DNA from 4 places in the Ureibacillus thermosphaericus genome. Region 1 is predicted to be linked to each of the others. Evidence: riboswitches for the same ligand, from Rfam matches in the RefSeq annotation. Region 1 holds a riboswitch; each other region holds the start of a gene.
What was found. Region 1 has a riboswitch for S-adenosylmethionine ahead of UtA1_RS01045 (bifunctional homocysteine S-methyltransferase/methylenetetrahydrofolate reductase). Riboswitches for the same ligand answer to the same signal wherever they lie in the genome.
Positions count from the first base shown of each region.

Region 2: linked by a shared signal. The riboswitch ahead of UtA1_RS01720 (O-acetylhomoserine aminocarboxypropyltransferase/cysteine synthase family protein) and the one ahead of UtA1_RS01045 (bifunctional homocysteine S-methyltransferase/methylenetetrahydrofolate reductase) in region 1 are both predicted to bind S-adenosylmethionine.
Region 3: linked by a shared signal. The riboswitch ahead of metA (homoserine O-acetyltransferase MetA) and the one ahead of UtA1_RS01045 (bifunctional homocysteine S-methyltransferase/methylenetetrahydrofolate reductase) in region 1 are both predicted to bind S-adenosylmethionine.
Region 4: linked by a shared signal. The riboswitch ahead of UtA1_RS14200 (methionine ABC transporter ATP-binding protein) and the one ahead of UtA1_RS01045 (bifunctional homocysteine S-methyltransferase/methylenetetrahydrofolate reductase) in region 1 are both predicted to bind S-adenosylmethionine.

Region 1 is NZ_AP018335.1:214,366-219,642, forward strand. It holds gene metH (methionine synthase) at 1-1,870, opposite strand, end outside; gene UtA1_RS01045 (bifunctional homocysteine S-methyltransferase/methylenetetrahydrofolate reductase) at 1,863-3,710, opposite strand; SAM riboswitch class I at 3,813-3,917, opposite strand; gene hemG (protoporphyrinogen oxidase) at 3,987-5,277, opposite strand, start outside.
Region 2 is NZ_AP018335.1:360,957-366,233, reverse strand. It holds gene UtA1_RS01740 (hypothetical protein) at 1-9, opposite strand, end outside; gene nfsA (oxygen-insensitive NADPH nitroreductase) at 113-847, opposite strand; gene UtA1_RS01730 (amidohydrolase) at 1,253-2,917, shown strand; gene UtA1_RS01725 (glycerol-3-phosphate acyltransferase) at 2,973-3,617, opposite strand; SAM riboswitch class I at 3,763-3,870, shown strand; gene UtA1_RS01720 (O-acetylhomoserine aminocarboxypropyltransferase/cysteine synthase family protein) at 3,983-5,277, shown strand, end outside.
Region 3 is NZ_AP018335.1:2,352,916-2,358,192, forward strand. It holds gene UtA1_RS11300 (DEAD/DEAH box helicase) at 1-453, shown strand, start outside; gene UtA1_RS11305 (hypothetical protein) at 456-1,220, shown strand; SAM riboswitch class I at 1,285-1,392, shown strand; gene metA (homoserine O-acetyltransferase MetA) at 1,486-2,430, shown strand; partial or broken gene UtA1_RS11315 (MBL fold metallo-hydrolase) at 2,596-3,455, shown strand; gene UtA1_RS17220 (hypothetical protein) at 3,548-3,691, opposite strand; gene UtA1_RS11325 (hypothetical protein) at 4,159-5,277, opposite strand, start outside.
Region 4 is NZ_AP018335.1:2,924,817-2,930,093, reverse strand. It holds gene UtA1_RS14230 (hypothetical protein) at 1-345, opposite strand, end outside; gene UtA1_RS14225 (SPFH domain-containing protein) at 357-1,658, opposite strand; gene UtA1_RS14220 (arsenate reductase family protein) at 1,850-2,206, shown strand; gene gcvH (glycine cleavage system protein GcvH) at 2,286-2,666, shown strand; gene UtA1_RS14210 (toprim domain-containing protein) at 2,781-3,122, shown strand; gene UtA1_RS14205 (thioredoxin family protein) at 3,135-3,437, shown strand; SAM riboswitch class I at 3,500-3,612, shown strand; gene UtA1_RS14200 (methionine ABC transporter ATP-binding protein) at 3,791-4,816, shown strand; gene UtA1_RS14195 (methionine ABC transporter permease) at 4,809-5,277, shown strand, end outside.

The sequences.
Region 1 (5,277 bases):
CAGGAAGAGCAATCACTTTTTCTTCTTTCTTTTTATCGCGATAAAATGCCGTAAACTTCGCCAATGTTTCATCGTTTGTATTGAAGATTAAATCATTAGCTAATTGTATTTCTTCTTCCGGTAGAGAGGCATAACGCTCCAATTTTTCTGTATTAACAATGGCATAATCTAAGCCAGCTTGCGTGCAGTGATATAAAAATACTGCATTTAATACTTCCCTGCCAACTGGTGGGAGACCAAAGGAAACGTTACTAATCCCAAGAACCGTTAAAACTCTCGGAAATTTTTCCTTTATGAGTCGAATTCCTTCGATTGTTTCTTCTGCAGCGCCAATGTATTGCTCATCCCCAGTACCTACGGGGAAAACTAATGGGTCAAAAATAATATCTTCCGGCGCAATGCCCCATTTTTCCGTTAAAATTTTATAAGAGCGCTCTGCTATCGCCAATTTTCTCTCGCGAGTGACGGCCATTCCCTCTTCATCAATTGTGCCTACAACAACTGAGGCACCATATCTCTTCACGATTGGCAGCACTTTATCAAAACGTTCTTCTCCATCTTCTAAGTTGATGGAGTTGATGATTGCTTTTCCTTGAGAATATTTCAATGCTTCCTCTATCACTCGCTCGTCAGTTGAGTCTATGACTAAAGGTACTTTCACTTTCTTTACCACTTCTTGCATAAATCGGCGCATATCTTCTAGCTCATCTCGGTCAGGGTTCGCTAAACAGATATCAATCACATGCGCCCCGTTTTTCACTTGGGCTCGAGCAATTTCAGCCGCTTCCTCGTATTTTCCATCAATAATTAACTGCTTAAATTTACGAGATCCAATAACGTTTGTTCTTTCACCAATAAATAACGGACGCATTGAATCATCATAAAGCAGCGGTTCAATACCTGATACTGCATGTCCAAGGGATTTTTCCTTCTTCTTTCGAGGTTTATAGCCTTCTACTGCTTCACGGATTGCCTTTATGTGGGCAGGAGTTGTACCGCAGCATCCACCGACAATGTTTAACCAACCTTTTTCAGCAAATCCTTGCAATTTCTTCGATAAAGATTCGGGCGTTTCATGATAATGTCCCTCTTCATCTGGTAATCCAGCGTTCGGATAACAGCTTATATAGCTTGTAGATAATTCGGAAAGCGAGCGAATATGATCCGTCATAAATTCTGGCCCTGTCGCACAGTTAAGCCCAATTGAAATTGGCTTGATGTGTTCAATAGAAATATAGAAAGCTTCTATAGATTGCCCAGCAAGTGTTGTTCCCATTGGCTCAATCGTCGCAGAAACCATAATCGGAAGCTCTTTTCCAGTTTCTTTAAATGCCCGCTTCAAACCAAGGGTTGCCGCTTTCACGTTTAACATATCTTGGCTTGTCTCAAGTAACAATAAATCTGCGCCGCCTTCAATTAGTGCTTTCGCTTGGATATAGAAGTTTTCAGATAGCTCATCAAATGTAATACCGCCCGTTACAGACAATGTTTTCGTCGTTGGACCTATGGATCCTGCAACGAAGCGAGGCCAGTCGCTTGTTGAATATTTTTCAGCTTCTGCTTTTGCAAGTTCTACAGCCCTCTTATTAATTTCTTCTGCTTTATAACCTAATCCATATTCATTTAATACGAGTGGGGTTCCTCCAAATGTATTTGTAGAAATAATATCTGCTCCAGCTTCTAAGTACGCTCGATGGATTTTAGAAATGACATCAGGTCTAGTTAATACAAGGTGTTCATTACATCCATCAAATTCTTCCCCACCAAAATCTTCCGGTGTTAAATTTTCCTGCTGGAGCATTGTTCCCATTGCACCATCGATAATCAATATTCTTTTTTGCAATTGTTCCTCTATTGGATGGTTAACCATTTGCTTTAACTCCTTTATTTTGCTCGTCAAGTTGTTGAATATATTGCAATAGTTGTAAAGTGATTTCATATCGCATAAACGGCGTAATTAAATAAATGCCGTTGAAGTATTTCGTTGCTGTATCTAACAATTCTTTTGCAATTTCTAGTCCTACTTTTGTTTCTTGTTCTTTATTTCCGCTTACTTGTTGCATTCTTTCTAACACATCATCAGATAATTTAATTCCCGGTACTTCATGATGCAAAAATTCCGCATTTTTAAAGCTAGTAAGCGGCATAATTCCTATATAAATTGGTGTATCTAAATGTTTTGTCGCCTCATGAATTTCCACAATTTTTTCCTTCGAATAGACTGGTTGCGTAATGAAATAATCCGCACCATGTTCAATTTTTTTCTCTAGACGGCTGACAGCACGATCTAACACTCTCACGTTAGGATTGAAAGCCGCTGCTACTGAGAAATTCGCTTTTTTTCTTAGTGCTTTGCCAGAAAAAGAAATCCCTTCATTTAACTGTTTAATTAATGATATCAATTCCATCGATGAAACGTCATAAACACTTGTTGCACCCGGAAAATCCCCTACCTTTGTTGGATCACCAGTTACAGCCAACACATCATGAAGGCCAAGAGCATTGAGCCCCATTAAATGGGATTGCAGCCCAATTAAGTTTCGATCTCGGCAAGTAATATGTGGCATTGTGCGTATGCCATATTGCAGTTTTAAAATGGCCCCCATTGCCAAGTTGCTAACCCTTGGAGATGCTAGTGAATTGTCTGCCATCATGATAAGATCTGCCCCTGCATTGTAAAGAGCTTTTGCTCCTTCAACAAACTGTTCAATTTCAAGATGCTTCGGCGTATCCAATTCTACAATGACAGAACGTGCTCTTTTTGCTTTTTCGTGGAGAGGTTCAAAACTATGCGGTTCAGCCTCGCGAATGATTATTTCCCTCTGAGGTTTTGCCTCTTTCTTTTCAACCGGCTGAAAATGAGCAAGCTTCTTTTTCATCGCTTCAATATGTTTCGGTGTTGTACCGCAACATCCTCCAATGAGCCTTACTCCTTCATTGCATAATTCAACCGCTGCCCTTGCAAAATAATCTACTTCTGATTCGTAAACGACACGCCCCTCTTCAATATCTAATAAAGAAGCGTTCGGATAAACAGATAAATACGCTCGTTCAGGAATTTCTACCTGTTCAAAAGCCTGTATTGTGTGGTATGGACCAAGTCGACAGTTCACCCCTACAATATCTGCACCTAATTTTTCTAACTGCTTTAATGCTTCATTCAATTTCATGCCATTCATTAATACGCCCGGCTCTTGCATTGAAACTTGAGCAATGATGGGCATATCCGTCATGGCTCGTAACATTTTTAACGTCTCGCATAGCTCTTCAACATCATAATAAGTTTCTAACAACAAACCATCTAACTGCCCCGCAATTAGCACTTCTGCTTGTTCACGAACTGCTGCGAGAATTTCATCTAATGTATAATCTACTTTGCGAACACCACGGATACCACCAATCGAACCTAAAATAAACACTTCACTGTTCTTGGCTGCTTGTTTGGCAACACCTATCGCACCTTCGTTAATTTCCACTACTTTTGACTCCAAACCATAACGAGTGAGCTTGATTCGATTAGCGCCATATGTATTCGTTTGAATAACATCTGCGCCAGCTTGTATGTATTCCTTATGAATTTTTTTAATGATTTCCGGTTTTTCAATATTCATTTCTTCGTGACAATTTTCAAGTCCATATGAATATAACAGCGTTCCCATAGCACCATCTGCAACTAACACTTTATGTTTTAACGCATCTAGTAGCCCCATCCGAAATTCCCTCACTTTTCTTTACTTCATAAATTTTCTGTCAATTCATCTAATAGAAAAAGCCTTCTTGCGAAAGAAGGCTTGTCATTTCCTTTAGAAGTCACCTTATCTTTCGGCAATTGCCGCTGGATTTAGCACCTTACTAAACATTTTTAGTGGTTGCTGAAGCTTCACCGGGCCAGTTCCCTCCACTTCTCTTGATAAGTCATATTCGATTTTAAAATATCAATATAATAACTTACATCATAAAATCAATACTTCATTTTGTCAAGTTAATCAGTCGGAATTATTTAAAAAGTTGTTTATAATTTGTTTTGCTGTTTCTTTCCCGTTATCAATGCATGCACCAATTCCTACGCCGAAATAAGAGCAACCAGCAATGTAAATATTCGGATAGAGGTTATCTAATTTTGTAATTATTTCTTGCAAAGCTTCATGATGAGCTAAATCATAAGTTGGCATGGCATCGATCCATTTTGTAATATTCACAATGGTAGGTTGTGCTTCTATATTCAAACTGAGTTGAATATCGTTCAAAGCAACCTTTGTTAACTCTTCATCACTCATTTTCATTAATTCTTGGTAGCGAGGATTACTTTCTTTATAAAACAGTCGAACAAGTAGATTTCCTTCTGTTGAAGTATGCTTCCATTTACGGCTTGTCCAAGTAGAGGCATTACATAATAAGTCGCTGTTGTAGGAAACGATAAATCCAGTGCCATCCTTAGGCAAAATAGAATCTGGTAGATCGAAGCCTACATACATCGTAATGGCTGATGCATTTTTAAATTTGTTGAAATAAGGATTTAATTCATCATTATTTAAAACTTGCTTCACGACTTGGTTGGGCAATGCTAACACAACAACATCCGATTCCAATTTTTCTCCGTTAGCGAAGGAAATTTCATAACGTTGTTCTTTCTTCTCAACAAGAACTGTTTCAGTATCTTTATATATTTCTACATCCACAAGCAGTTCTTCCATTCGATCAATTAGTTGAGATAGTCCATTTTTAAAAGAAAGGAATTTTTTATTCGCTTCCCGTTCAAACTTTTCCCGATTTGCTTGCAAACCTTTCATTATACTTCCATATTCATTTTTGTAATCAACTAAGTATGGAAGCGTAGAGGCAATGGACAATTTATAAATGTCCCCTGAGTAAACACCAGCTAATACAGGAGCTATTTGTTTCTCCACTATTTCTTTTCCTAAAAAGTATTCTAAGAAATCTCCGATGGAACTTTCCTTCGTAAATTTCGTATTCGGTATTTCCTCATCTTTTAACACTCGTTGTTTCCCTTCTTCTGAAATTAATGTGCTCGCCTTTAGGGATTCGAGAGTCATAGGAATGCCAAATACAGAGTCCTTTGGAATCGCATGTAATTCATTATTGGTGTGAATATAAGAAATTCCTGTTTCGTTATATACGACTTCTGATTCAAAATCTAGTTCCTTTACAAGTTCCATTACGCTTGGATATCGTGCTACAATGGAATCCGCTCCCGTTTCCATGATGAATCCTTTTTCACGCTCTGTGTGCATTTTTCCGCCAAGGTACGGATTTTTT
Region 2 (5,277 bases), 150 kb from region 1:
TTGTTTCATGTTCATCTTTCCTTTGTAATTACCTTAATCCTTTATGGAAAGAATTTTTATAACTTATTAATTATACCGTTAAATTGTTTGGATAGCTCTACTATTCAATAGATTATTTCCAAGTAAAACCTTTAGAAGCTAAAAATTCTTTAATATGAGGACGTCGTTGTTCGATTAAGAAATCTGCCATTTGTTTCGTCCAGTTTGCCAATTTTTGATTCGAGCTTCTAGAAGCATAATATTTTTCCATGATTGCATCGTATTCATCTAACAGTTCATCATATTTTTCAACATTATATTCATTTTCGTGTAACACAGCTTCTACTGGTAATCTCGGTTTCGTTTCATTAACTTTCGTTGGTTTACCAATCGTCATCGCAAAGAGAGGGAAGACGTAATCAGGCAAGTTAAATAATTCGCTGATTTCTTTCGGATTGTTTCGTGCTCCTCCGATATAACAAATTCCATAACCTTCTGCTTCTGCGGCGATGACAAAGTTTTGAGCAAAAATTGATACATCGGCCACTCCAACTAATACATTTTCCGCTGTGTCCACAGTGATATCAACACCATGTTTTTTTCCAGCCGCTTCTAAACGTTTAAAATCTACGCAGAATAGAAAAGCGGCGCCTGCTGTTTGAAATTGAAATTCATTGTTTGATAGTTTCGCAAGCTTTTGCTTCTTTTCTTCATCTGTTACCCAAATTACGCTGTAAGCCTGTACAAAATGAGAAGATGCAGCCATTTGAGCAGTTTGAATTAAGTCAATAACCGTCTCTCTTGGAATTTCTTCTCCTGTATATTTACGAACAGAAGTATGGCTGCGTAATAACTCTTTTACACTCATGTTTTACACCCCTTATGTATTCATCAATAATAGCGTGAATTTCATCCTTTAAGGCTATATTAGTACACTTTCTTCTAGATGACAAAAATTTGAATTATAGAAGCCCCAATCGATTTACAGTACGTTGTTGAAAAAGAGTACTAGAAGATAAGCTCATTCATTAAGGTATTCCCAATTTTAAAGAAAAAGCACCTGTACCGTAAGCCGACGTGTTTTGTGGGGCACTTAATGATAGTAAGAAATAGATCGATTATTCATTCCCTTATTTTACCAGTTAATATATGGTTAAAACTTTACAGTAATTGAACAATTATTGAACTTGTATCAATACATAAAATGTATTCATTATTGAAAAATGAATATCCTATATTGAAATAACGTTCCTAAAGAAGCGAGGTGGTATACATGAAAAGACGTATTTTCATCGTACTTCTCGTGTTATTGTTGGTAGCTTTCCATTTCAAACCAATTGTTGCAGAAGAAGAAATTGTTCAAGCGGATTTAGTAATTGAAAATGTTGAAGTATTTACTGTCGACAAAGTAAACGAGAAAGCAGAAGCCATTGCGGTGAAAAATGGAAAGTTTGTTTATGTAGGAGATCGGGAGGGCGTACAAGCCTATAAAGGTCCAAAAACGAAAGTAATGCATTTAGATAATCAGCTGTTATTGCCAGGATTTGTTGACGGTCATAATTATGCATATTTAAAAGCCGAGAAACTGTATTTATTGGACTTAACCCCTTACTCAAATTTTGAACAATATAAAAGAGCGATTTTAACGTATCGTTCACAAAATCCACAATTAAGGCAGCTTCGTGCTGTTGGATGGAATCAAAATGTGACGGAAGAAGCGAGTCAAAAGAGTGGACAAACTCCGAGAGAATTAATTGATCAACTTGTTTCAGATATCCCGTTTGTAGCTTTTTCAAATCATCGAGACGAGCTTTGGGTTAACTCAAAAGCAATCGAAATTTCAGGATTGGATGTAGAAACAGAAAAACAGGAACAAGGACAAATTGACCTTTTAGAAAAAGGCGAGTTGGGAGTAGTTCAAGGACAGTTCATTAAAGTAGTTATCCAATCTTTGCCTCAACCAGATTTTACAGTAGAACAATATAAGATAGCATTGTTGGAATTTCAAAAAGAAGCGGCAACATATGGAATTACGGCAGTATTTATTCCGTTCCGATACCATTCGGAAAATTTATTAAAAGCTATTGATGAACTTGATCAACAAGGTAAGCTGACGCTTTCCTATGAGTTAGGGTTATACGTAGATCCTTTTAAAGGATTAGAACAAATTGATTCGTTAAAGGAATGGAGAGATAAGTATCAGGGAGAGAATTATAGTTACCAAACGGTGAAATTGTATGGTGCAGAAGTTTTATCAAAAGATGGTTCATGGAATAGGGACAAGTTTTATCAACTGTTGGAATTGTTAGATCGGGAAGGTTTTCGAATACATGTGCAAGCAGATGGGGAATTAGATGAAATTGTAAAGGTGTTTGAATATGTTCGAGAGCATAATGGAAAACAGAATTTCAAGCATACTATTTCCAATATCCCTTTTATGACGAGGGAAAATTTAACCCAATTTCGAAAGTTTGGTCTGATTCCATCTGTTCAGCCATCTCTCTTTTATCACACAATGGGAGTTAAAGAAAAGGTGGAAGAATTAAAAGATTTGCATCGAATGAAAAGCTATTTTGAGCGGGGATTACCAGTTGCATCTTCGAGTAATTATCCTTTTGGCGAGTTGAATCCACTATACGGAATTGAAACGGGAATGACTAGACTTCATGCAAAAGAAGAAAAAAATCTTAAACCATTATGGCCAAAAGAAAGTGCTACGTTGAAACAAATGCTTCGTAGTTACACCATCTATGCGGCAAGACAAATAGGAAAAGAAGAATGGATTGGGAAGATTCGTGTGGGGAAACAAGCAGACTTTATCATATTAGATAAAAATATCTTTAAAATACCTCCTAGTGAGATAAGTGAAGCGAAAGTCGTGTTAACTTATTTTAAGGGAAAAGAAATATATCGTGATAATTCTCATATCGATGAATGAAATAAAAAGAACCTCCCGTAGTTGTTAGGTGTATTACCTTTACGGGAGATTTTTTTTATGCGGTTTCATCTTTCTCTCTTTTAAAAGCTGCGTTGATGGTTGGTTCTGTCCCGAGTTTAATGCGTTTAATGTTTTCTAAATGTAAAATCGTTGCAACCAATAACAGCAATATTACGATGATAAATGGCCAAATAGTTGGTTCAAACAGCAAAGAGTTTATAGCAAAAACGATATACAAAAAGAATACACCGATAATTAAATAGTTGGATAATAAGGAAACTATGACAAGAGCTATCATAGAAAGTAGACCAAATTTCCAATTGATTGCAAGGAAAATTCCGATGAGGGAAGCAGTTCCTTTACCGCCTCTGAAATGCATATGAATGGGAAAATTATGACCTAGAATTACTGCGGCACCTGTCAAATAGAGCAATATTGAGATTTGTTCAGTTTCAAATAGTGTATAGTGATCTAAAAAATATCTTGTTAAGATAATCGCAAAAACTCCTTTTCCGATATCAATGAATCCAACAAGTATGCCGTATTTCCAGCCCAGCGTAAGAGTAGCGTTGGAAGCTCCTGCATTGCCGAGTCCAGCTTCTTTTAAATTCACACCGGAAAGTAATTGTGCTGCATTTGACCCATGAATACATCCAATAAAATAGCCGACAATAAGAAATGTAATCACTGCAGTTATCATTCTATTGGACTCCTTTATAGAAAAGTGCATTTTAATATATTATACTCAATAAAATAAAAAATAGTTTCAAATTTTTTAAAAAATTAGTTGACAGAGTGGCATACTATGTTTTATAGTTAATCCAACGATGGAAATCAAATCAATACTCTTATCAAGAGAGGCGGAGGGACTAGGCCCTATGATGCCCGGCAACCGGCAAGAAAATTGCAAAGGTGCTAAATCCTACAGATCATATTGATCTGAAAGATAAGAGGAGGAAATGTACGTGCATACAACACCCTCTTCTTATATAAGAAGAGGGTTTTTGTTTTACTTCAATGCCTCCTCAAGAAATCCATCAATTATTTATTTAGGAGGAGAAAACGATGTCCGAATTCAAGCCAGAAACGTTATTACTTCACGGTGGCCAACAACCTGACCCTACTACAGGTGCTATTGCTGTTCCTATTTATCGCACAACAGCATATGCATTCAAAGACACAGAACATGCGCGCAAATTATTCGCTCTTGAAGAAGTGGGTAATATTTATTCTCGCATTATGAATCCAACTGTAGATGTATTTGAAAAGCGTGTTGCTTTACTAGAAGGTGGTACTGCAGCTGTTGCTTTATCTTCCGGTCAGGCGGCGATTGCATTCTCCATTTTAAACATCGCTAATGCAGGAGATGAAATTGTTTCAGCTGGTTCCTTATATGGTGGAACATACAACTTATTTGCAAACACATTGCCGCGCTGGGGAATTACTACAAAATTTGTAGATGAAAGAGATCCAGAAAACTTCCGCAAAGCGATTACGAACAAAACAAAAGCGATTTATGCTGAAACGGTAGGAAACCCTAGTTTAAATATTTTAGATATTGAAGCGGTGGCAAAGATCGCTCACGATAATGGCATACCATTAATTATTGACAATACGTTCCCATCTCCATATGGATGCACCCCAATTGAATTTGGAGCAGACGTCGTAATACACTCGGCAACAAAATGGATTGGGGGACACGGTACAACAATCGGAGGAATTGTTGTAGATGGGGGTAAATTTGACTGGACACAAGGTCGATTCCCAGGATTCACTGAGCCCGATCACACATATCACGGAATTCGTTATGGTATTGATACAGCCGAAGCTGCTTTTGCAACAAAATTACGTGTACAATTATTACGTGACTTAGGTCCAACTTTAGGGCCAGATGCAGCGTTTAGCTTCTTACAAGGTTTAGAAACCCTTCATCTTCGTTATGTAAGACATGGTGAAAATGCAGAAAGAATTGTGGAATTCTTGAAAAACCACCCATACGTAGAATATGTGAATTATCCAGGGGATGAAAACTTCCCATCTCACCACCTTGCGAAGAAATATTTAAAAAACGGTTACGGATCAATGGTAACATTCGGAATTAAAGGTGGTCGTGAAGCAGGTCGAGTGGTAATTGACAACGTGAAATTATTCTCTCACGTAGCGAATGTTGGAGATGCAAGATCGCTCATTATTCATCCTGCATCAACAACTCACCAACAATTATCTGCTGAGGAATTAAAAATTGCTGGAGTAGGAGAAGAACTCATTCGCTTATCCATCGGCTTAGAAAATGTAGATGACATTATTGCAGATTTAGATCAAGCTTTAGCAAAAGCTGAGGCAGAATTTAGTGTAAATAA
Region 3 (5,277 bases), 1.3 Mb from region 1:
ATACGGAAACTATTAATCGATTTAAACGAAGCAACTGCAAAATCAAAAGAACAAGGCTTACTTGAAAATGATGCTTTAAAATCCGTTGGTGTGATTAGTTTCTATCGAGAGCAAGTAAATCGAGTTAATTTGTTAATAGAAGAGTTGAATTTGTCCCATTTACATATTCGGACAGGCTCTGTCGATAAATTCCAGGGTATGGAAATGGACGTTATACTACTAAGTATGGTTCGAAACAATCCACATGGAGAAATCGGTTTTGCAAAAGATTACCGCCGGTTAAACGTTGCATTATCGAGAGCAAGAGAATTACTGATGATTATTGGCAGCTCAGAAATGTTCATGAATCGACCAAAAGCAAAGAACACTAAAGAAATGTATCAATATCTATATGAAGTAGTGGAAAAACAACAAGGTATTCGAAAAATAACGAAGGAGACGTTCTTAACATAAACATGGAACTCCATCAAATACAGCAACAATTAATAAAAAAGCTTGAAAAAGAAAAATCTGCTTTAATCATTCATACGGATATTTGGTGTATTCCGATGCATACGTATGAAATCACTTATCAGCCAGTTCGAAAGAGGACGATGGATATATTAATGAAAATCTTACTTTTCTCTTGCCAAAAATCAACTTTCGAAAGGGCTGAACAGCTCAGTGAAATTTTACTGGTAGAGCCACTATTTATAGAAGATTTATTACGGAAAATGCAAAAAAATGGGTTGTTGATACGGGAAAATAACTATTATCAACTTACCGAAAAAGGAATGAAACAATTTTCTCTAGGAGTATTTGAAGAGGAATTAGAACCCGTAGCAATAGAGCTACTATATAGCCCTGTACATCATCAAATCGTAGAAGGCGATATTGAGGAAGTATTAGACTTTGATGATTTTCCGGAACAAATCTATCGTTATATACGTAATGAAGAGGGGCCAGTAAGTGCACCTTTTATGATGAAAGCAATACAAAACATGCAAGCGACGGAACTGGAAGAAGATCATCAAGAAATCAAATCCATACTATCAATGGAAAATACTCAAGTAAATGATGTCCCTTGTATCGAATTCATTATTTGGAACGCTGAAAACAAGGAATTATTTATCCGCGTATGGAATACATTATTTAATAGTTGGGATCAACAATTAGAACAAGAATTGAATGAGAAAGAGAGCTCGGAATGGCTAACAAAAATGCAGAGTAAAATAAAATAACCTAATATTGCAAATCCCTATTAAATGTGTTAGGATTATCTTAATTTTATAAGGATTCAAAACTTTCTTATCAAGAGAAGCGGAGGGACTTGGCCCAATGAAGCTTCAGCAACCTCTAACGATTGTTAGAAAGGTGCTAATTCCAGCAAGGCTATGCCTTGGGAGATAAGAGAGTGCGTACATGAAATGTTTGTACCCTCTCATTTCCTATGCTGGAATGAGAGGGTTTTTTATTAATTAAATGTAGAATTGGGGGACATGAGAAATGCCAATTAATATTCCGAAGAATTTACCAGCTGGAGAAATTTTAAGAAATGAAAAGATTTTCGTCATGGAAGAAGACCGTGCGTTATCACAGGAAATCCGACCATTAAATATTTTGGTTTTTAACTTGATGCCTGAAAAAGAAAAAGCAGAATTACAATTATTGCGTTTACTCGGTAACACTCCTTTACAAACAAATGTAACATTTTTAAATACAGCTTCATATGAGCCAAAAAATGTGTCAAAAAGCCATTTGGAATTGTTCTATAAAACCTTTGACGAAATAAAGCATCGCCGATTTGACGGTATGGTCATCACAGGAGCGCCAGTAGAGCGGATGGAATTTGAAGAAGTGAATTATTGGAAAGAATTTACTGAAATTTTAGACTGGGCAGAAGAAAATGTGACATCGATCATTTATATATGTTGGGCGGCACAAGCAGCACTCTATTATCACTTCGGAATAGGGAAATTTGAGTTGCCGAAAAAATGTTCCGGCATCTATTCACACACTATAACAGACTTAACAAACGATTTAGTTCGTGGTTTCAATGATGAATTTGTGGCACCTCATTCTCGATACACGTCAGTTTCCTTAGAGGAAGTGCAACAACATCCTGATTTACAATTGTTGAGCTATTCTGAAGAAGTAGGACCTTTTATCATTCAATCAAAAGATAATAAACACATTATGATTACAGGACACTTGGAATATGATGCAACAACTCTTAAGGAAGAATATGAGCGTGATATTAAGAAAGGTTTACCAGTGGAAATACCAGCAAACTATTTCCCTAACAATGATCCAACAAAAGAGCCAAAAAATAGTTGGAGAGCGCATGCCCATCTGTTGTTCTACAACTGGTTGAACTACTACGTTTACCAAGAAACTCCTTATGACTGGCATTTCGTGGACGGCCATGATCCAATTGATTATCATATTTAATGAAAACTGTAAAAATTCTTCTTCCACGGAAGAATTTTTACAGTTTTTTTATTAATAAAACAATTCATACATATGAATGACAATAGCGAGTGCAAAATGAAGTTCTTGAACAAATAAAGAATTCATAATTGGAAATACTCAATAATATGTAAAGGGGGTAATGAAATGTCCGAACAGCTACATTATGGTGATGATTATAAATTTATTCCCGTCACTTCTATATTAAGTGGGGTAGGGCTAAACATTACAGAGGATTTATATCATTTTACAATCCAAGTAGTCAATGTTTTTTTATTGGTGATCCAGATAAAGACAATCAATGGGTTTTAGTTGATGCGGGAATGCCGAAATCAGCTAATGCAATCATTGAAGAAGCTGAGCAGCGTTTCGGTCAAAATGCCCGCCCAAAAGCGATTCTTTTAACCCATGGACATTTTGATCATGTTGGCGCAATTGTTGATTTAGTAAAACATTGGAATGTCCCAGTATATGCCCATGAAGAAGAAATCCCATTTTTAATAGGAGAACAAAGCTATCCAAATCCAGATCCTACGGTAGATCGTGGACTCGTTGCGAGAATGTCACCATACTTTCCTAAACAGCCAATACAGTTAGATTCTTTTGTTCATGCACTGCCGAAAAATGGAACAATCCCGATGTTACCTGAATGGAAGTGGATTCCAACACCGGGACATTCACCAGGTCATATCTCTCTTTTTCGTGAACGGGACCGTGCGCTAATTGCTGGTGATGCGTTCGTTACGGTGAAACAAGAGTCTTTGTTTAAAGTTTTTGTACAAGAAAAGGAAATCTCTGGCCCGCCTAAATATTTTACAACGAATTGGAAATTAGCAAGAGAAAGCGTTACAAAACTCGCTTATCTTCGTCCAAGAGTGGCACTATGTGGACACGGTGTTCCAATGTCGGGTGAAGAATTGGAAAATGGATTAGCCCAATTAGTTCATCACTTCGATGAATTGGCAATTCCGAAAGATGGAAGATACGTTGATGGTTTTGAACATTAACTCACAAAAGCATATAAAATCGAGTAGGAGGGAGCGATTAACTCCCGTCCTCTCACACCACCGTACGTACGGTTCCGTATACGGCGGTTCAATTAAGATGATTGACGCAAGTCTTTATAACTTCCGTGAATAGCTGTTCTCTTTATGCCAGTGGTCACTCCACCCTCCAAGAGGTCTCCCACGGGATTCACCGCTTCCTTCCTCAAGTGAGGTACTACGTTTTCTGTGTTCATCATGACTCACTGAATGCCAAGGGCTATTCTCTCTTAATTGTTCGGTCCTTCTTAGTAGTTCTAAACCAACTAATACTATGACCTCTGCTGACTTCTGACGGTTCAGCTACTTATCACTAAGTAGGTTATGAAGCGTACTTCACATATCCGCCAGACCTCCCCGGGTAAGAATGTAATCTTTCCTTCCATCTATCTGCTTCATTTACTCTGTACCACCTTTGGCAGAAAGGACTTTGTTTTGTTTAGCAAACTCATCCAATGATACCTAGCCTTATATGAAGTTCGTGTTCCTCAGACCGGAAGTTTGCCGCTCGCTTCCTTCAGATTCCGCGTCACCACGGACACCCTTGCTCTTGGCTAACCTCTACTTCTGTCTTCGGGGTTCGGGACTTACACCCTATAGTTCATGTACATGCCGGGCGCACGAAAGAAAGAAACCGCAACGTTTGTTATACGGTTTCTTTCTTTATTTATATTAAAAACATCGCAACAATTGTCGTCACAAATAATCCAATTACTACTGGAATTAAGTTTCTTCTAGCCAACTCAAATGGACTGACATTACAGATTGCTGCTGCTGGAATTAAAGCCCATGGTACTAAAGTTCCACCACCAACATAAATGGCTGCAATTTGACCTAATGCTGTAAGAGTAGCAGTTCCTTCACCAATCACTGTACCAAATAGATTAGCAATCGAACCTACTAACGAAATACCAGAAAATCCGGAGCCATCTAACCCTGTAATTGCGCCAACTCCTGCAACTGTCACTGCAGCAATTTCAGCGGTTAAAGGCACAACCGCTGCTAGTGCGACCCCTAAATCATTAATGATGCCTTGAGATCCTTCTGGTAAATGATTGCCGATGATTTGAGTAAATCCAGAATCTCCTAAATAGAAGAATGCGGCAATTGGAATAACAGGACCAAACACTTTAAAACCAAATTGGAAACCTTGAATTAAATAACTTGTCGTTTTTTCTAGTCCAGCATTTTTATGGGCAAACATTGAAAGGAGTAATAGAAGTGCTAACGTTGTTCCACCAATTAATGCTGTCGCATCTCCACCAGTTAAATCAAATATAGACATAGCCACTACATTTAATAAGAAGGCAATTGGTATCAATATCGCAAATATTCGCTTTTGTCTCATCGATAAAAGATTTGTGTCAACCTCTTCTTGTTCCTGAGTTTCACCATCAAAATTTCCAATCATGTCAATCGTACCGCGCTTCATATCCCGTTTTAACAATAGAAATGCTACAACTGTCGTAACAATCCCCATCACAATCACTAGAGGAATGCTTGCAGAAATGACTTCATGAACCGGAAGTCCAGCTGCATCGGCTGTTAATTTCGGCGCTCCTTGAATAACAAAGTCACCAGAGAGGGCAATACCGTGGCCAAACAAGTTCATTGCCATCGCAACACCTAGAGCTGGGAGTCCAGCACGAATAGCAACAGGCAACAAAACAGCACCAAGTAATGCAACAGCTGGGGAAGGCCAGAAAAACCAAGAAATTAGCATCATTAAAATTCCGATTGTCCAAAACGCTAAAGTTGGATTCTTTATAATTTTTGCAAATGGGGA
Region 4 (5,277 bases), 780 kb from region 1:
GTGATCGTCTTTAATTTCCATCACATGATTTGATCCGCAATAAGGACATACGTTGGCTACTTCCAACGTATCATAGACTAATTCAGCAGCGCAGGCATCACAAATCACTATCTTTTTTTCGGCTCCCCAACGGAAGCTACTTCTAGCCTCTGCTTGATGGAAATCTAGCTCATCTATTTCTAAATCAGCCTCTAATTCTGCATTTGGAATCTCTTCTGTATGATGACAATAGGGACAAACTAACTTGCCTGAAGCAGGATGAAACTTGATGGAAGCACCACAGGATGGACACTTCGCATCATACTCATCTACTTCAATGAACTCTTGTTTTTCATTGGTACTCATACCAATCCTCCTTATTTGCGATCGTTTTCATCAATCACATCTCCGCATTCAGGGCAGAATTTCGGTGTAAAGGATGGATCTTTTGGTTGCCATCCACATTTATCGCATGTCAGTGCAAAGTTCGCTGGCTTTGGCGAACCGCATTCATAACAAAACTTCCCCTTATTTTCTGTGCCGCATTGACAAATCCAAGTATTTGATGTTGGTCGTTTGTTTCCGCATTCGGTACAGAATTTTCCTTGATTTTTCGCACCACAACTACATTGCCAAACAACATTTTGAGGATTTTGATCGACGGGTTGTTGTTTTTCACCCATTTCAAATAAATCTTTTGCATTGACACCACCTGCTTGCTGAGCCATTTGCAGTCCTGCAAAACCGACAAAGGCTCCTCCTTGATTTTCTGCAGCTTTTCTCATTGCTTCACTTTGAGCGTCAATTATTGTTGCTCCAGCCATAGATGGATTTCTGAACACTGCACTTCTTTGGAGTTGTTTAATCATTTTTTCATCTTCTTCTGAAGCATTGACCGCACTAATACCAAACGAAACGATTTCGATGCCTCGCTTTTTCATCCATTTATCAGATAATACTTCATTTAATGCTTTTGCAATTTCTAACGTATGTTGTGGAAGTTCGCTATAGCGTATCCCCATTGCAGAAATTTTAGCAAAAGCAGGTTGTAATGCTGTTAATAGTTCTGAGCGAAGTTGACCGTCGATTTCAGAACGTTTAAATTCATTTTGAACATTGCCAGAGACGTTAGAATAAAAAAGAATTGGATCCACAATTTTATAGGAATATTCCCCGTGACATCGGATGGAAATATCGATATCTAACCCGATATTTCGATCAATAATCCGGAATGGAATCGGTGTGGGAGTACCATATTTATTACCTGAAATCTCCTTCATGTTAAAAAAGTATACTCGCTGATCTTTTCCAGGCTCTCCACCGAAACTTAAACGCTTTCCAAAAGACTCAAAACTTGCTTTAATTGATTCGTTTAAGTCTCCATAAAAGATGCTTGGTTCTGTAGAAAAGTCATATACGTATTCTCCAGGTTCAGAGCAAAATTCAACTATTTTTCCCTGATCGACAATAATCATGCATTGCCCTTCATTGACTGCTATTATCGAACCGTTGCTAATGATATTGTCGCTTCCTTTACGGTTAAAACTTCTTTTACCGCCTCGTTTTTTTCCTTTGGTTATTAATACATCTGCAGGAATAGAGTCACAGTAAAAATACTCTCTCCATTGGTCAGATAAAACGCCGGCTAATGCACCGACACCCGCTTTTAATAAGCCCATACCATTCCCTCCAATAATCAAAATTTACATATAATTCATTCTACTTTGATTCTCTTATGAATGCATTATTTTTATTGATGTTAAATATCACTAAAATTTATGAAAATTCATACTTGAACACATGATTTCAATCGTGCATGATAAAAATAAGAAAGATTTGAAAAATTATTTAAAAATAAGGAGCCAATGAAATGTCGTTGAAATTTATTCATTATCCTAGATGTACAACTTGTAAAAAGGCGCAAAAATGGTTGGATGATAATGGAATAAAATATGATGCTATTCATATTGTAGAACAAACCCCAACGAAAGAAGAATTAAAATCGTATTGGGAAAAAAGTGGACTACCATTAAAAAAGTTTTTTAACACATCTGGACAAAAGTATAGATCCCTTGGTCTAAAGGATAAACTAGGTTCGATGTCTGAAGAAGAACAACTAGAATTATTAGCTTCAGATGGCATGTTAATTAAACGACCAATTGTTACAGATGGTGAAAAAGTGACTCTTGGGTTTAAAGAAGAAGAGTTTGAACAGACATGGAAGTAATCATCTAAAATAGCTTGTTTTTGAAATTGAAATATGTCAAACTGAAAAAAAGATTACATATCAGATGGAGGGTAAAAGTATGTCAATACCAAAGGAATTACGTTATACGAAAGAACATGAGTGGGTAAAATTAGAAGACGGTAAAGTACGTGTTGGAATAACTGATTTCGCACAATCTGAACTTGGTGATATCGTATTCGTTGAACTTCCTCAAGTTGGAGACGAAATTCAAATGAATGAACCTTTCGGAAGTGTGGAATCAGTGAAAACGGTTTCTGAATTATATGCGCCTATTTCTGGTAAAGTTGTTGAGGTGAATACTGAGCTTGAAGATAGCCCAGAATTAGTAAATGAGTCTCCTTACGAAAATGCTTGGATGATTGTTGTTGAACCTGCAGATTCTTCTCAACTTGATGAATTACTTACTGCAGAACAATACGAAGAAATTATTTCTGAATAATCTGTCTAAAACGCCAGGGAAAGAACTGGCGTTTTTTTAAAATCAAAATATAATATGTAGACAACACTATTCATCGTTTCTTCAGTTCTTATATAATACGTGGGGTGAGTAAAAATGCATTACGAAAAATGTATCATTGTAGAAGGTCGTTCAGATATGTTGAAATTGGCCCCAATTTTAGCGGAAGATGTGAAGATTGTCTGTACAAATGGTACTATAAGTGAAGAGGCGTTACTCGAGCTTATTGAGCCCTATGAAGAATGTCAGCTATATACTTTTTTTGATGCCGATCAATCCGGAGAAAAACTAAGAAAATTAATGAAGAGAATTTATTCGGAGGCTACTCACCTAAATGTTCCAAGAACATATATGGAAGTTGCAAACGCACCACGAAAAGTGTTAGCTCAATTACTGAAAGAAGCGAGATTTTTAGTTCATAAAGAATATTTAGCATAGGAAATGATTGATATGGAAGAATGGACAATAGAGAATTGGGAAGAAAAAGTAAACGAAAATGATATCACAGCATTTTATTTATATACACCTATTTGCGGAACATGTAAAATTGCATCAAAAATGATGGAAGTTATTGAAGAACTTCTTCCACACATTCCGATTGGGAAAGGAAATATTAATTTTTTGGAAGAATTTGCATACGAACAACAAATCGAAAGTGTTCCTTGTCTACTTATAACAAAGGACGGAAAAGTGCATGAAAAAGTCTATGCATTTAAATCCGTACAAAACTTATATGAAAAGTTGATTTTATAGTTGACAGATGATAGATTACGTGTTACATTGTTTCCATAATTAAATAACCGAATAGCAAAAAACTCTTATTAAGAGTGGTGGAGGGAAGTGCCCTATGAAACCCGGCAACCATCATATCATTGATATGATAAGGTGCCAAATCACGCAAAGTATTTATTACTTTGAAAGATAAGAGGAAGTTTTACGATATCTAAGTAGGTTGTTCAACTTCCCTTCTACTTATCAAAGTAGAAGGTTTTTTTATTGAAATGAAAGATTGTATACATAACGCTATAGTCAAAGGGTAATAAAAAGTGTAAAATGCACAATTGTAATATCAATACATATTGCGGTTTATAAAGGAGTACTCAAACATGATTGAAGTAAAAAATGTCACAAAAATCTTTAAAACGAAAAATGGGGAATTAACCGCAGTTGATCATGTAAATTTGTCTATTCAAAAGGGTGAAATTTTCGGAATCATCGGATATAGCGGTGCCGGAAAAAGTACATTGATTCGCCTATTGAATGGACTCGAGAAACCAACGAGCGGTTCTGTCATAGTGAATGGTCTTGAAATTTCTTCAATTAAAGGAAAAGAGTTACGGCTTGCTCGCCAAAAAATCAGCATGATCTTCCAACATTTCAATCTTTTATGGTCAAGAACAGTCGCAGAAAATATTGCTTTTCCTTTAGAAATTGCAGGGGTACCAAAAGAAGAAAGAGAAAAAAGAGTTCACGAATTAATTGAACTTGTAGGTTTAAGTGGAAGAGCGGATGCTTATCCATCCCAGCTTTCCGGTGGACAAAAACAACGGGTTGGTATAGCAAGAGCATTAGCTAACAATCCAGAAGTATTGCTTTGTGATGAAGCCACAAGTGCTCTAGACCCAGAAACAACTGATTCAATTTTGCGATTATTATCAGATATTAATCAGCGTCTTGGGTTGACAATTGTTTTAATTACCCATGAAATGCACGTGATTCGAAAAATTTGCCATCGCGTTGCGGTGATGGAAGCTGGACGTGTCGTTGAACAAGGTGATGTTCTTGAAGTGTTCCAAAATCCTCAAGCTGAAATAACGAAAAACTTTGTGATGCAAGTTTCGGATTCAAGAGAATCAAAAGAATCCATTGAACACATTTTGAAAAATTATCCTTCTGGAAAATTAGTAAAATTAATTTTTGTTGGAAATACAACAGAAAGACCGATTATTTCATATTTAATTAAAGAGTTCCAGTTGGATATCAACATCCTTCACGGCAATATTTCACAAACGGTGAATGGCTCTTATGGAACGTTAATTGTTCAACTTGACGGTGATTCTGAAAATGTCGAGAAGGCTTTGGAAAAACTGAAATCGATGAATATTAAAACGGAGGTGATTACGAATGATTGAGGCATTATTTCCGAATGTAGATTGGACAAAAATGTGGGAAGCAACCTATGACACACTCTACATGACAGCTATTTCTACAGCAGTTACCTTCGTTCTCGGCATAATCATAGGTATACTGTTATTCTTAACAAGTCCACACCAACTTTGGGCTAACAAAATTGTTCATTTCTTGACGGGGTCCCTTGTGAATATCTTCCGTTCGATTCCGTTTATTATATTAATTATTTTATTAATTCCGTTTACAAAATTTTTACTCGGAACTATTCGTGGTGTAAATGCGGCTTTACCAGCGTTAATTATCGGTTCAGCGCCGTTTTATGCGCGTTTAGTATTAATCGCTTTACGCGAAGTAGATAAAGGTGTTATTGAAGCAGCAAGATCGATGGGTGCGAATACTTTCACAATTATATGGAAAGTATTAATTCCTGAATCCAAACCTGCGCTCATTTCTGGAATTACTG